2 regions of the Streptomonospora nanhaiensis genome follow, and region 2 is predicted to be linked to the other one. Evidence: riboswitches for the same ligand, from Rfam matches in the RefSeq annotation. Region 2 holds a riboswitch; the other holds the start of a gene.
The links. A riboswitch is a leader RNA that binds a small molecule or an ion and turns the genes downstream of it on or off. The one in region 2 is predicted to bind thiamine pyrophosphate.

Region 1 (4,935 bases), 1.0 Mb from region 2:
GTGCTCCACCAGCACCATGGTGGCGCCGGTGCGGCGCGGCAGGTCGGCGAGCACGCCGCGCACCAGGGCGGCCCCGGCGCGGTCGAGGTTGGCGGTCGGCTCGTCCAGCAGCAGCAGGCGCGGGCGCATGGCCAGCGCCCCGGCCAGCACCAGGCGCTGCTTCTCCCCGCCCGAGAGCGCGGCCGTGGGGCGGTCGGGGCCGTAGGGGAACCCGACCGCGGCAAGCGCCTCGCGGACCCGCGCCCAGATCTCGGCGCGCTCCAGGCCCAGGTTCTCCGGCCCGAAGGCGACGTCGTCGCCGGCGCTGGCCATCACCAGCTGGCTCTCGGGGTCCTGGCCGACCAGGGCGCAGAGCCCGCGCGCCGCCGCGGCGGGGCGGCCGTCGACGCGCAGCCGCCCCTCCTCGTCGCCGCCGATGGCGCCCTGGTCGCCGGTGAGTCCGGCCATGGCGTGCAGCAGGGTGCTCTTGCCCGCGCCGGAGGGGCCCAGCAGCAGCACGCGCTCGCCGGGCTCGATCACCAGGTCCACGCCGCGCAGCGCCCATCCGGCGCGGCCGGTGTGCCGCCACCCCCAGCCGGCCAGCTCGACCCGGGCGCCGGCGGCCGCCGCGCCCGTGCCGCTCATCGGCGCGCCGAGGGGAAGGGGGCCAGCGCCCCCGCGCGCGCCAGCGCGGAGGTCAGCAGCCGCGCGCCGACGCCGCCGATGAGCGCGGCGCTGATGACGACGATGACCCCGAAGGCGATCTGGTGGGACAGCGGCCAGGTGACGTAGTAGCGGACGTTGTCCCAGATCGCGGGGGCCAGGCCGCCGGCGGCCGCGGCGAGCACGGCGGTGGGCGTGCCCCAGCGGCGGTAGCGGGCGGCGGCGAACACCAGCTCCGACAGCAGGCCCTGGACGAACCCGGCCAGCACGATCTCCACCCCCCACGGCCCGCCGAGGACCATGGAGACCGCGGCGGCGGCGGTGGAGGTCAGCACGGCGATGCCGGGCTTGCGCACGATGAGCCCGCCCAGCACGCCGGGCAGCAGCCACATGCCGTAGATGAGGGCCTGGGCGGGCGGGAAGAAGGCGAAGACGGGCGTGGTGACGGTCCAGAGCATGTTCCACAGCCAGAAGACGACGCCGACGGCGACGCCGAGCACGGCGGGCACGACGATGTCGACCGTGCGGTAGCGCAGCGGGGCCCGGGGGGAGGGGTGGGTCTGCGGTTCGTGTTCCTGCAACGGGGCGGTCCCTTCGCGCGGGTCGGCGAGAGGGGGTGCCGGGACGGCAAAGAGCGTCGGCCGGGCGGGCACGGCGGCGCGGAGGCCGCGCGGCGGGGTCCGCGGCGGACGGGTTCACGACTCCCTACGCTGGCATTACCCAGGTCAGGTGTGTGAGGGTCTGCGGTCGTGGGACCGCACTCTCAGCGCCGAAGCGCTCCCCTGTCGGTTTCTCCCATTATGGGGACCTGCGGGCGGTGGGGGTCAAGGCGGCCCCGCTCAGCGGGGTTTGCGGGCCTCGATCAGGAACCGGGTGGAGTGCGCGGTGAACGGCCCCTGGGCGCGGATGCGCTCGTGCAGCTCCCGCAGCCGGTCGCGGTGGGCCGCGGGGTCGAAGCCGGGGACGATCCAGACCACCTTGCGCAGGAAGTAGACGACGGCGCCGATGTCGTGGAAGCGCATGCGCAGGCGCTCCATGCGCAGGTCCACCACCTCCAGCCCGGCGGCCACGGCGGCGGCGCGGGCGGCGTCGGGGTTGCGCCGGGCGCGGACCTCCGGGGGCTGGGGGCCCAGGAAGAACTCGGTCAGCTCGAACACGCTGGCCGGGCCGACCTGCTGGGAGAGGTAGGTGCCGCCGGGCCGCAGGACGCGCGCGACCTCGGCCCAGTCGGTGGCGACGGGGTGGCGGCTGACCACCAGGTCGAACGCGGAGTCGGCGAAGGGCAGCGGGGCGCCCTCGCCGGTGGCCACCACGGCGGCGCCGCGCGGGCGCAGCCGGGCGGCGGCGCGGGCGAGGTTGGGCGGCCAGGACTCGGTGGCGGCGGTGCGCGCCGGCAGTACGGGCGCCTCGCCCAGCACCTCGCCGCCGCCGGTGTCGATGTCCAGGGCGGATTCGGCGCGGGCCAGGCGGTCGGCGATCAGCCGGGAGTAGCCCCACGAGGGGCGCTCCTCGGTGGCGCGGCCCGCCAGCCAGGAGAAGTCCCAGCCCTCCACCGGCGCGGCGGCGGCCTCGGCGACCAGCGCGGCGAAGTCGGCGGAGCCGCGCTCTTCCCCCGTGCCGGGCGCCCGCGGGGTGCCCGGACTCGTGTCGGCCATGCGCCGATCCTGCCAACGGCGCCGCCGGGCGGTCCAGCGGTTTTCCTCGCCCGGCCGGCGCGTGACCGGGCGGCGGACGGGCGGGCACGGCCAGGGCGGACCGGAGCGGCACCGGGGATTCGGCCCCGCGTCAGGCGGAGCGGCCGAAATCCCAGACGGGGGAGGGGGTAGGGAGGCGGCGGCGCCGTCGCGGTCGGCCCGCCCGTGGAGGTCGGCCTACCCGTGGGGGTCGACGTGCCTGTCGGCAGCGGCCGCACCGTCGGGGCCGGCGGGCAGGCCGGCCGAGGGAGCCGCGCGGTCGCGCACGAACAGCGCCAGGACCAGCCCCGCCGCGGCCACCGGCACCAGGAGCAGGAAGGCCATCGGCACGGCGTCGGCGAACGCGGTGATCAGCGCCGCGCGCACGTCCTCGGGGAACCGCGCCAGGCCCTGCGGTGTGAGCTCGTCCACCGACACCGGGGGCGCGCCCTCGGGGTCGCCGAGCCCGGCGCGCAGGTGCCCGGCGAAGACGGCGCCCATCGCGGCGGTGCCCACGCAGGCGCCCATCTGCCGGAAGTAGTTGGCCGTGGAGGTGGCCACCCCCAGGTCGGCGGTGCGCACGGTGTTCTGCGCGATCAGCACCAGCGTCTGGATGGCCGACCCCACGCCCAGGCCCACCGCCAGCATGCCGCCCGCCAGCAGCGGATAGGAGCTGTGCCGGCTCATGGCGGCCATCACCGCCACCCCGGCCAGCGAGCACGCAGCCCCGGCCACCAGGACCCAGCGGGCGCGCCCGGGGCGGGAGGTGGCGCGCCCGGCGCCCACCGATCCGGCGAGCAGCCCGCCCACCAGGGGCAGCAGCCGAACGCCCGAGGCCGTGGCGGAGTCCTCGCCGACCATCTGGATGAACACCGGCAGGTAGGCGGCGGTGCCGAACATGACGGCGCCGACGCTCACGGCGACCAGCGCGACAAGGGTGAAGTCGCGGTCCCGGAACAGCCGCAGCGGCAGCAGCGGGTCTGCGGCGCGCCGCTCGGCCGCCACGAACAGCGCGAGCGCGGCGGCCATGGCGGCGGTCGCGGCGAGCAGCGCGGGGTCCAGCAGACCGGGCGCGCCGCCGGCCAGCGTGGCCACGAGCACCGCCGCCCCGCTGGCGACCACGATGAGCGCGGCGCCGGGGTAGTCCGGGCGCGGCCGGACGCCCTCGGGGCGCCGCGGCCGCGGCGCCAGCAGCACCAGCCACAGGGCGACGGCGCCCACCGGCAGGTTGACGTAGAAGATCCACCGCCAGCCCAGGCCGTCGGTGAGCAGCCCGCCGACCAGCGGCCCGGCGAACGCCGAGAGCCCGATGACGGCGCCCACGGCCCCCAGCCGCCGCCCGCGCTCGGCGGCCGGGAACGCCTCGCCCACCAGCGCCTGGGCGCCGATCAGCAGCCCGCCGCCGCCCAGTCCCTGCACGGCGCGGAAGACCACCAGCCACACCATGTCGGTCGCGGCCCCGGCCAGCCCGGAGCCGACCAGGAACAGCACCAGCGACCCGGCCAGCGCGGCCTTGCGCCCGAACAGGTCGCCGGCCTTGCCGTAGACGGGCATCACCACGGTGGCCGCGAGGATGTAGGAGGTGACCACCCAGGACAGCCGCGAGAGGCCGTCGAGGTCGCCGGCGATGACCGGCAGCGCGGTGGCCACGATGGTCTGGTCCAGCGAGCCCAGCATCACCCCGAGCAGCAGTCCCGCGAACACCGGCCGCAGGCGCCGCGCCTGCTCGGGGCCGCCGCCCGGCGGCGCGGCGGAGGACGCGGTGGGGTCCGGGGGCGTCCCGCCCCGTCTTCCGGTCTCGGTCATAGGCCGCGCGACCGCGCCGCAGCGGACGCCGCCGCTCCCCCCTTCCGCCGCCGCCCGCCCACCGAGCGCGCCCGTGCCGTACCCGGACCCGCGCTTCCGCGAGACGCGGCCGGCGCGGCATCCGCGACCAGTCTGGGCGACCCCCGTGGCACCGCGATGGAAGCCGGTTGGAACCCCCCGGCCACCGCCCCGGACACCCCCATGGGAGACGGGGCGGAGGTACCGCGCACGAGCGCGGCCGCCCGGCGCGGAGCCCCGCGAACACCGCCCGCCCCGGGCACAGGCGCGAGGCCACGCGCCGCGCGGTGCCGGTCGGTGGGCGACCGACCCGCGGCCGCGGAGGGGACGCGGCGGTATCGCCAGCCGCCGCGGGCCCCCGACGACCGGACCGGTGCCCGCCCAAAGCACGAGGGCGGCACCGCAGCCGCTCAGCCGTGCGGCTGAACCCCAAGCGCCGGCCGGAGGCCGCCGGCAGGCCCTGTCGGGCTGCCGCCGACCGCGCGGGCGCCGTGCGAAGGCGGGCTCGGGCCGGCCGTCCCGGGCCGGCCAACGCCGATCGCGCACTCCGGTGCTCGACGCGGGGAGCGCCGATGCCGGGGTGGGGCGCCCCGGGACGGAGGCGCCGGGCTGTGCGGTCGGCACCACCGGGGCGTGCACGGCGGCCGCGCCGGGGCCGGTGGCGGGGACGCCGCCGGTCCGGGCGGGCGCGCTGTGGTGACCCGCAGGACCGGGGTGGGGTTTCCCGCAGGCGGGACGGGGGGCCTCCCCATGGGTTCGGGCGCGGTTGCGAGCCAGGGTGGGGCCATGCCGCATT
Region 2 (4,935 bases):
GATCAGCCGCCCGTGCACCGAGGCGGGCAGCCGCCCCTGGCTCAGCCGGTAGGCCCAGCGCTCCTCGCCCTCGGAGTCCGCCGGGGGCCGGGCGATGCTGCCCAGCGGCGAGGTCTCGGTCATGCCCCAGGCGTGCAGCACCGGGATCCCGTACAGCTCCTCGAACCGGCGCATCAGCGAGGGCGGGCAGGCCATGCCGCCCACGACCACGCGGTGCAGCGAGGAGACGTCGCGCGGAGCGGCCTCCAGCTCCTGCAGCACGCCCTGCCAGATGGTGGGCACGGCGGCGGCGATGGTGGGCCGCTCCGCCTGGATCATGTCGGCCAGCGGCCCGGGCTGGAGGAACCGGTCGGGCAGCAGCAGCGAGGCGCCGACCATCAGCGCGGCGTAGGGCAGGCCCCACGACATGGCGTGGAACATCGGCACCACGGCCAGCGCGGTGTCGCCCTGGCTGAGGGCCTTGCCGTCGGTCATGCAGACCTGCATCGAGTGCAGGTAGATCGAGCGGTGGCTGTAGGCGACGCCCTTGGGGGCGCCGGTCGTGCCCGAGGTGTAGCACATGGCGGCGGCGTCGCGCTCGTCCCCGGCCGGCCAGTCGAAGGTGTCGGGGCGCCCCGCGAGCAGCTCTTCGTAGGAGTGCACCGCCACCCCCTCGGCCGCGAGCGCGCCGAGGTCAGCGGGACCGCCTCCGGAGACGACGACGTGCCGCACCGTGCGCAGGCGCGGCAGGATCGGCGCGAAGAGCGGGAGCAGCGAGGCGTCCACGATGACGACGTGGTCCTCGGCGTGGTCGGCGATGTAGACGACCTGGTCGGGGTGCAGTCGGATGTTGAGGGTGTGCAGGACGGCGCCCATCGCCGGGACGGCGAAGTACGCCTCCAGGTGCTCCTGGTTGTTCCACTGGAAAGTGGCCACGCGCTGGTCGCCGGTGACCCCGAGGCCGCGCAGCGCGTGAGCCAGCCGGGCGGCCCGGGCGCCGACCTCGGCGAGTGTGGAGCGGCGCGGGTTGGCGGCGTCTCCGGTCCAGGTGACGACCCGCGCGCGGCCGTGGACGGTGGTTCCGTAGCGGACGAGGTCGGCGATGGAGAGGGGTACGTCCTGCATGGTGCTGCGCATCAGCCCACACCCTTCGCAAATCCGTTGTTACGGGTATCACGGGTGCGACCGACGCTAGGAGCCGGGCGCGGCAGGGAAAAGGACGTAACAGAGATCGTTACCTACCGGTGTTAGGGATTTCGGGGCGGCACGGTGTCCCGGCTCCGCTCCCCGCGCCGTCCGCCGCCGCCTGAACACGGGGCCGGCGACCGCCCGAGCGCGGGGGCGGCCCCAGGGCGAGGGCACGCGGACCGCCGTCCGAGGGCCCGCCCCGGCCGGCCGCCCAGCCCCCGCTACCGGGAGGCGTCCGCGTTCTCGTCCGCGTGCGCCGCGGCCTCCAGCCGGCGCCGGAACTCCGCCGCCGCCGCGCGGGGGTCGTCGGCCTCGGTGATGGCCCGGACCACCACCACGCGGCGCGCGCCCGCCGCCAGGACCTGGTCGAGGTTGCCCAGGTCGATCCCGCCGATGGCGAACCAGGGGCGCCCGGTGCCCAGCGCGGCCGTGCGCTCGACCAGCTCCAGCCCGGCCGCGGCGCGCCCCGGCTTGGTGGGCGTGGCCCAGGTCGGGCCCACGCAGAAGTAGTCGACGCCCTCCTGCCCGGCCGAGGCCGCCGCCATGGCGGCGTCGCTGTTGGAGCGGCCGATCAGGGGTTCGGGGCCGATGATGTCGCGGGCCGCGGGCACGGGCAGGTCCTCCTGCCCCAGGTGCAGCACGTCGGCGCCGGCGGTGCGGGCGATGTCGGCGCGGTCGTTGACCGACATCAGCGCGCCGTGGCGCTCGCAGGCGGCGCGCACGATTTCCAGGGCCGCCAACTCCTGGCGGGCCTCCAGCGACTTGTCGCGCAACTGGACGATGTCGACGCCGCCCGACAGCGCCGCGTCGAGGAACTCGGCGAGGTCGCCGCGCTCGGCGCGGGAGTCGGTGCACAGGTACAGGCGCGCCTGGGCCAGGCGCTCGCGCAGGCGGGTGCTGGTGCTCACGCGCGCCAGCCTAGCCCGCGCCGGGCGGGCGGCCCCGGCCCGGGGTGGGCGCACGCCCCGGCCCCTGCGTGGCCGGGTGCTCCCCCATCCGGTCGCGCACCCGGCGGCGCGCCCGGTCGAGCGCACGGAGCGGGGCACCGGGCAGGACGGGGCGGCGCGGCGGGCGGCGGCCGGGCGCGCGGGCGGGACCGGCGGTCCCCGCCCGGCGGGCGGCCTCCGCCCCGGCGCCTACAGGGCCATGGCCTGGGCCCGGCGGCGGACCTCGGTGCCGCGGTTCTCGGTCAGCGCCTGGATGGGCGCGCCCGGAAGCGTGTCGTCAGGGGTGAACATCCACTGCAGCGCCTCGTCGGTGCTGAACCCGGCGTCGGCCAGGACGGTCAGCGTGCCCGGCAGGCCCTTGACGATGTCGTCGCCCGCGATGAACGCGGCGGGGACGCACAGCTCACCCTTGCGGCGGACGCCGAGCAGCTTGTGGTCGGCGATGTACTGCTTGACGCGGTTGGGGCTGGTGTTCAGCGCCCGCGCGACGTCCTTGATGGTCATCCATTCACCGACGAGGGTGTCGGTGTCGTGGTCGTTCTCGGTCACGCTGCCAATGTCCCACACCCCGGCCCCTCGCAAACGCGGCCAACGTCCCCGCGGCGCCCCCGTTCGCTCACGGCGTGACCGGCGCTCGGACCGACGCCGACCGGCGCGGCGGGGGGCGGCCCCGCGCGGTCGAGCCCTCGACCGCCTCAGCCGCCCCCTCCCCCGCGCCCGGCGCCGCCGCCGGTCCGCCGCCACCCGCCCCAACCGCCCGCCGCGCAAGGTCATAGGATGGGTCCGGACAAGGACACCCGCGGGAGCCGGGTCGGGACCCGGCTGAGAGGGAGGCTGTCAGCCTCCGACCGCATGAACCTGATCCGGGTCATTCCGGCGAAGGAAGTGGCGGCCAACCGTGTGCGCAGCGATATCCGCATCCCGCTCCCCCGACGTCGTCGTGGTCGGCGCCGGCCTGATCGGCCTGGTCACCGCCTGGCGGGCCGCCCGGCGCGGCCTGGCCGTCACCGTCGTGGCCGAGACCGCCGAGGGCGCCGCCTCCCCCGTCGCGGCGGGCATGCTGACCCCCGCCACCGAGGCCGCCTTCGGCGAGGAGGCGCTGATGCGCTTCGGCGTCCTCTCCCGCGACCGCTACCCCGCCTTCGTCGCCGAACTGGAGGACGACAGCGGCCTGCCCGCCGGCTACCGCCCCCACGGCACCCTCCAGGTCGCCTTCGACGCCGACGACCTCGCCCGGCTGGCCCACCTCAGCGAGCTGCGCGCCCGTCTGGGCCTGCGCACCGAGCGGCTCACCGGGCGCGAGTGCCGCCGCCTGGAGCCGATGCTGGCCCCCGCCGTGCGCGGCGGCTACCTCGCCCCCGACGACCACTCCGTCGACCCCCGGCGGCTCCTGTCCGCCCTCTACGCCGCCGCCGAGCGGCGCGGCGCCGTGGGCGTGCGCGACCGGGTGCGCGAGGTCGTCCTCGACGGCGACCGCGTGCGCGGCGTGCGCCTGGCCTCCGGCGGCGAGCTGGCCGCGGGCCAGGTGGTGCTGGCCGCCGGTGTGGGCACCCCCGCCATCGGCGGGCTGCCGCCCGGCGTGGTCCCGCCGCTGCGCCCGGTCAAGGGCCAGCTGCTGCGCCTGCGCACCACGCCCGGCGAACCCCCGCTGGTCGAGCGCACGGTGCGCGGCCTGGTGCGCGGCTCGCCGGTGTACCTGGTGCCGCGCGACGACGGCGAGATCGTGCTGGGCGCCACCCAGGAGGAGCAGGGCCACGACACCCGGCTCACCGCCGGCGGCCTGTGGGAGGTCCTGCGCGACGCCCACGAGCTGGTACCCGGCGTCAGCGAACTGGAGGTCGCCGAGACCTGCGTGGGCCTGCGCCCGGGCTCACCCGACAACGAGCCGCTGCTGGGCCCCACCGCGGTGCCCGGCCTGCACCTGGCCGCCGGGCACTTCCGCCACGGCGTGCTGTTCACCCCGGCCACCGGCGACGCCATGGCCGAGGCCCTGACCACGGGCGCCCTGCCCGGGTACGCGCGCCGGTTCGCCGCCACCCGCGCGCTGGAGGCGGTCGGCGGCACCGGCACGGGAGGCGATCCAGACCAGTGGACGTGATCATCAACGGCGAACCGCGCCAGGTCGCCCCGCGCACCACGGTGGCCGAGGTCGTGCGCACCCTGACGCGGTCCCCGGGCGGCGTGGCCGTCGCCCTCAACGACGAGGTGGTGCGCAGGGCCGACTGGGCGGCCACCGTGGTCGCCGAGAACGACCGCATCGACGTGCTCACCGCGGTGCAAGGAGGCTGAACCCCATGACCTACGCCCCTGAGACCCCCGCAGCCCCCGCGTCCCCCGCGGCCGCGCCGGCCCTCCCCGACCCCGCGGCCGACCCGCTCGTCATCGCCGGGCGGACCTTCACCTCCCGGCTGATCACCGGCACCGGCGGCGCGCCCTCGCTGCGGGTGCTGGAGGACGCGCTGGTGACCTCCGGGACCGAGCTGACCACCGTGGCGCTGCGCCGCGTGGCGCCCGACACCGAGGGCTCGGTGTGGGAGGTGCTGCGCCGCAACGGCATCAGCCCCCTGCCCAACACCGCCGGCTGCTTCACCGCCGGCGACGCGCTGCGCACCGCCCGGCTGGCCCGCGAGGCGCTGGAGACCGACTGGATCAAGCTGGAGGTCGTCGCCGACGACCGCACCCTGCTGCCCGATCCCGTGGAGCTGCTGGACGCCGCCGAGCGCCTGGTGGACGAGGGCTTCACCGTGCTGCCCTACACCAACGACGACCCGGTGCTGGCCCGCCGCCTGGAGCAGGTGGGCTGCGCCGCCGTCATGCCCCT

Region 1: it holds a riboswitch for thiamine pyrophosphate, as region 2 does, so the genes downstream of both, HNR12_RS10115 (ECF transporter S component) here and thiO (glycine oxidase ThiO) in region 2, are expected to answer to the same signal.

Annotation. Positions count from the first base shown of each region.
Region 1 covers NZ_JACCFO010000001.1:2,357,304-2,362,238, forward strand. Annotated here, with positions in the region: gene HNR12_RS10110 (ABC transporter ATP-binding protein) at 1-624, opposite strand, end outside; gene HNR12_RS10115 (ECF transporter S component) at 621-1,223, opposite strand; TPP riboswitch at 1,328-1,436, opposite strand; gene HNR12_RS10120 (class I SAM-dependent methyltransferase) at 1,482-2,297, opposite strand; gene HNR12_RS10125 (MDR family MFS transporter) at 2,514-4,121, opposite strand.
Region 2 covers NZ_JACCFO010000001.1:1,350,040-1,354,974, forward strand. Annotated here, with positions in the region: gene HNR12_RS05830 (long-chain fatty acid--CoA ligase) at 1-1,116, opposite strand, end outside; gene thiE (thiamine phosphate synthase) at 1,389-2,084, opposite strand; gene HNR12_RS05840 (helix-turn-helix domain-containing protein) at 2,304-2,663, opposite strand; TPP riboswitch at 2,904-3,017, shown strand; gene thiO (glycine oxidase ThiO) at 3,013-4,212, shown strand; gene thiS (sulfur carrier protein ThiS) at 4,203-4,403, shown strand; gene HNR12_RS05855 (thiazole synthase) at 4,409-4,935, shown strand, end outside.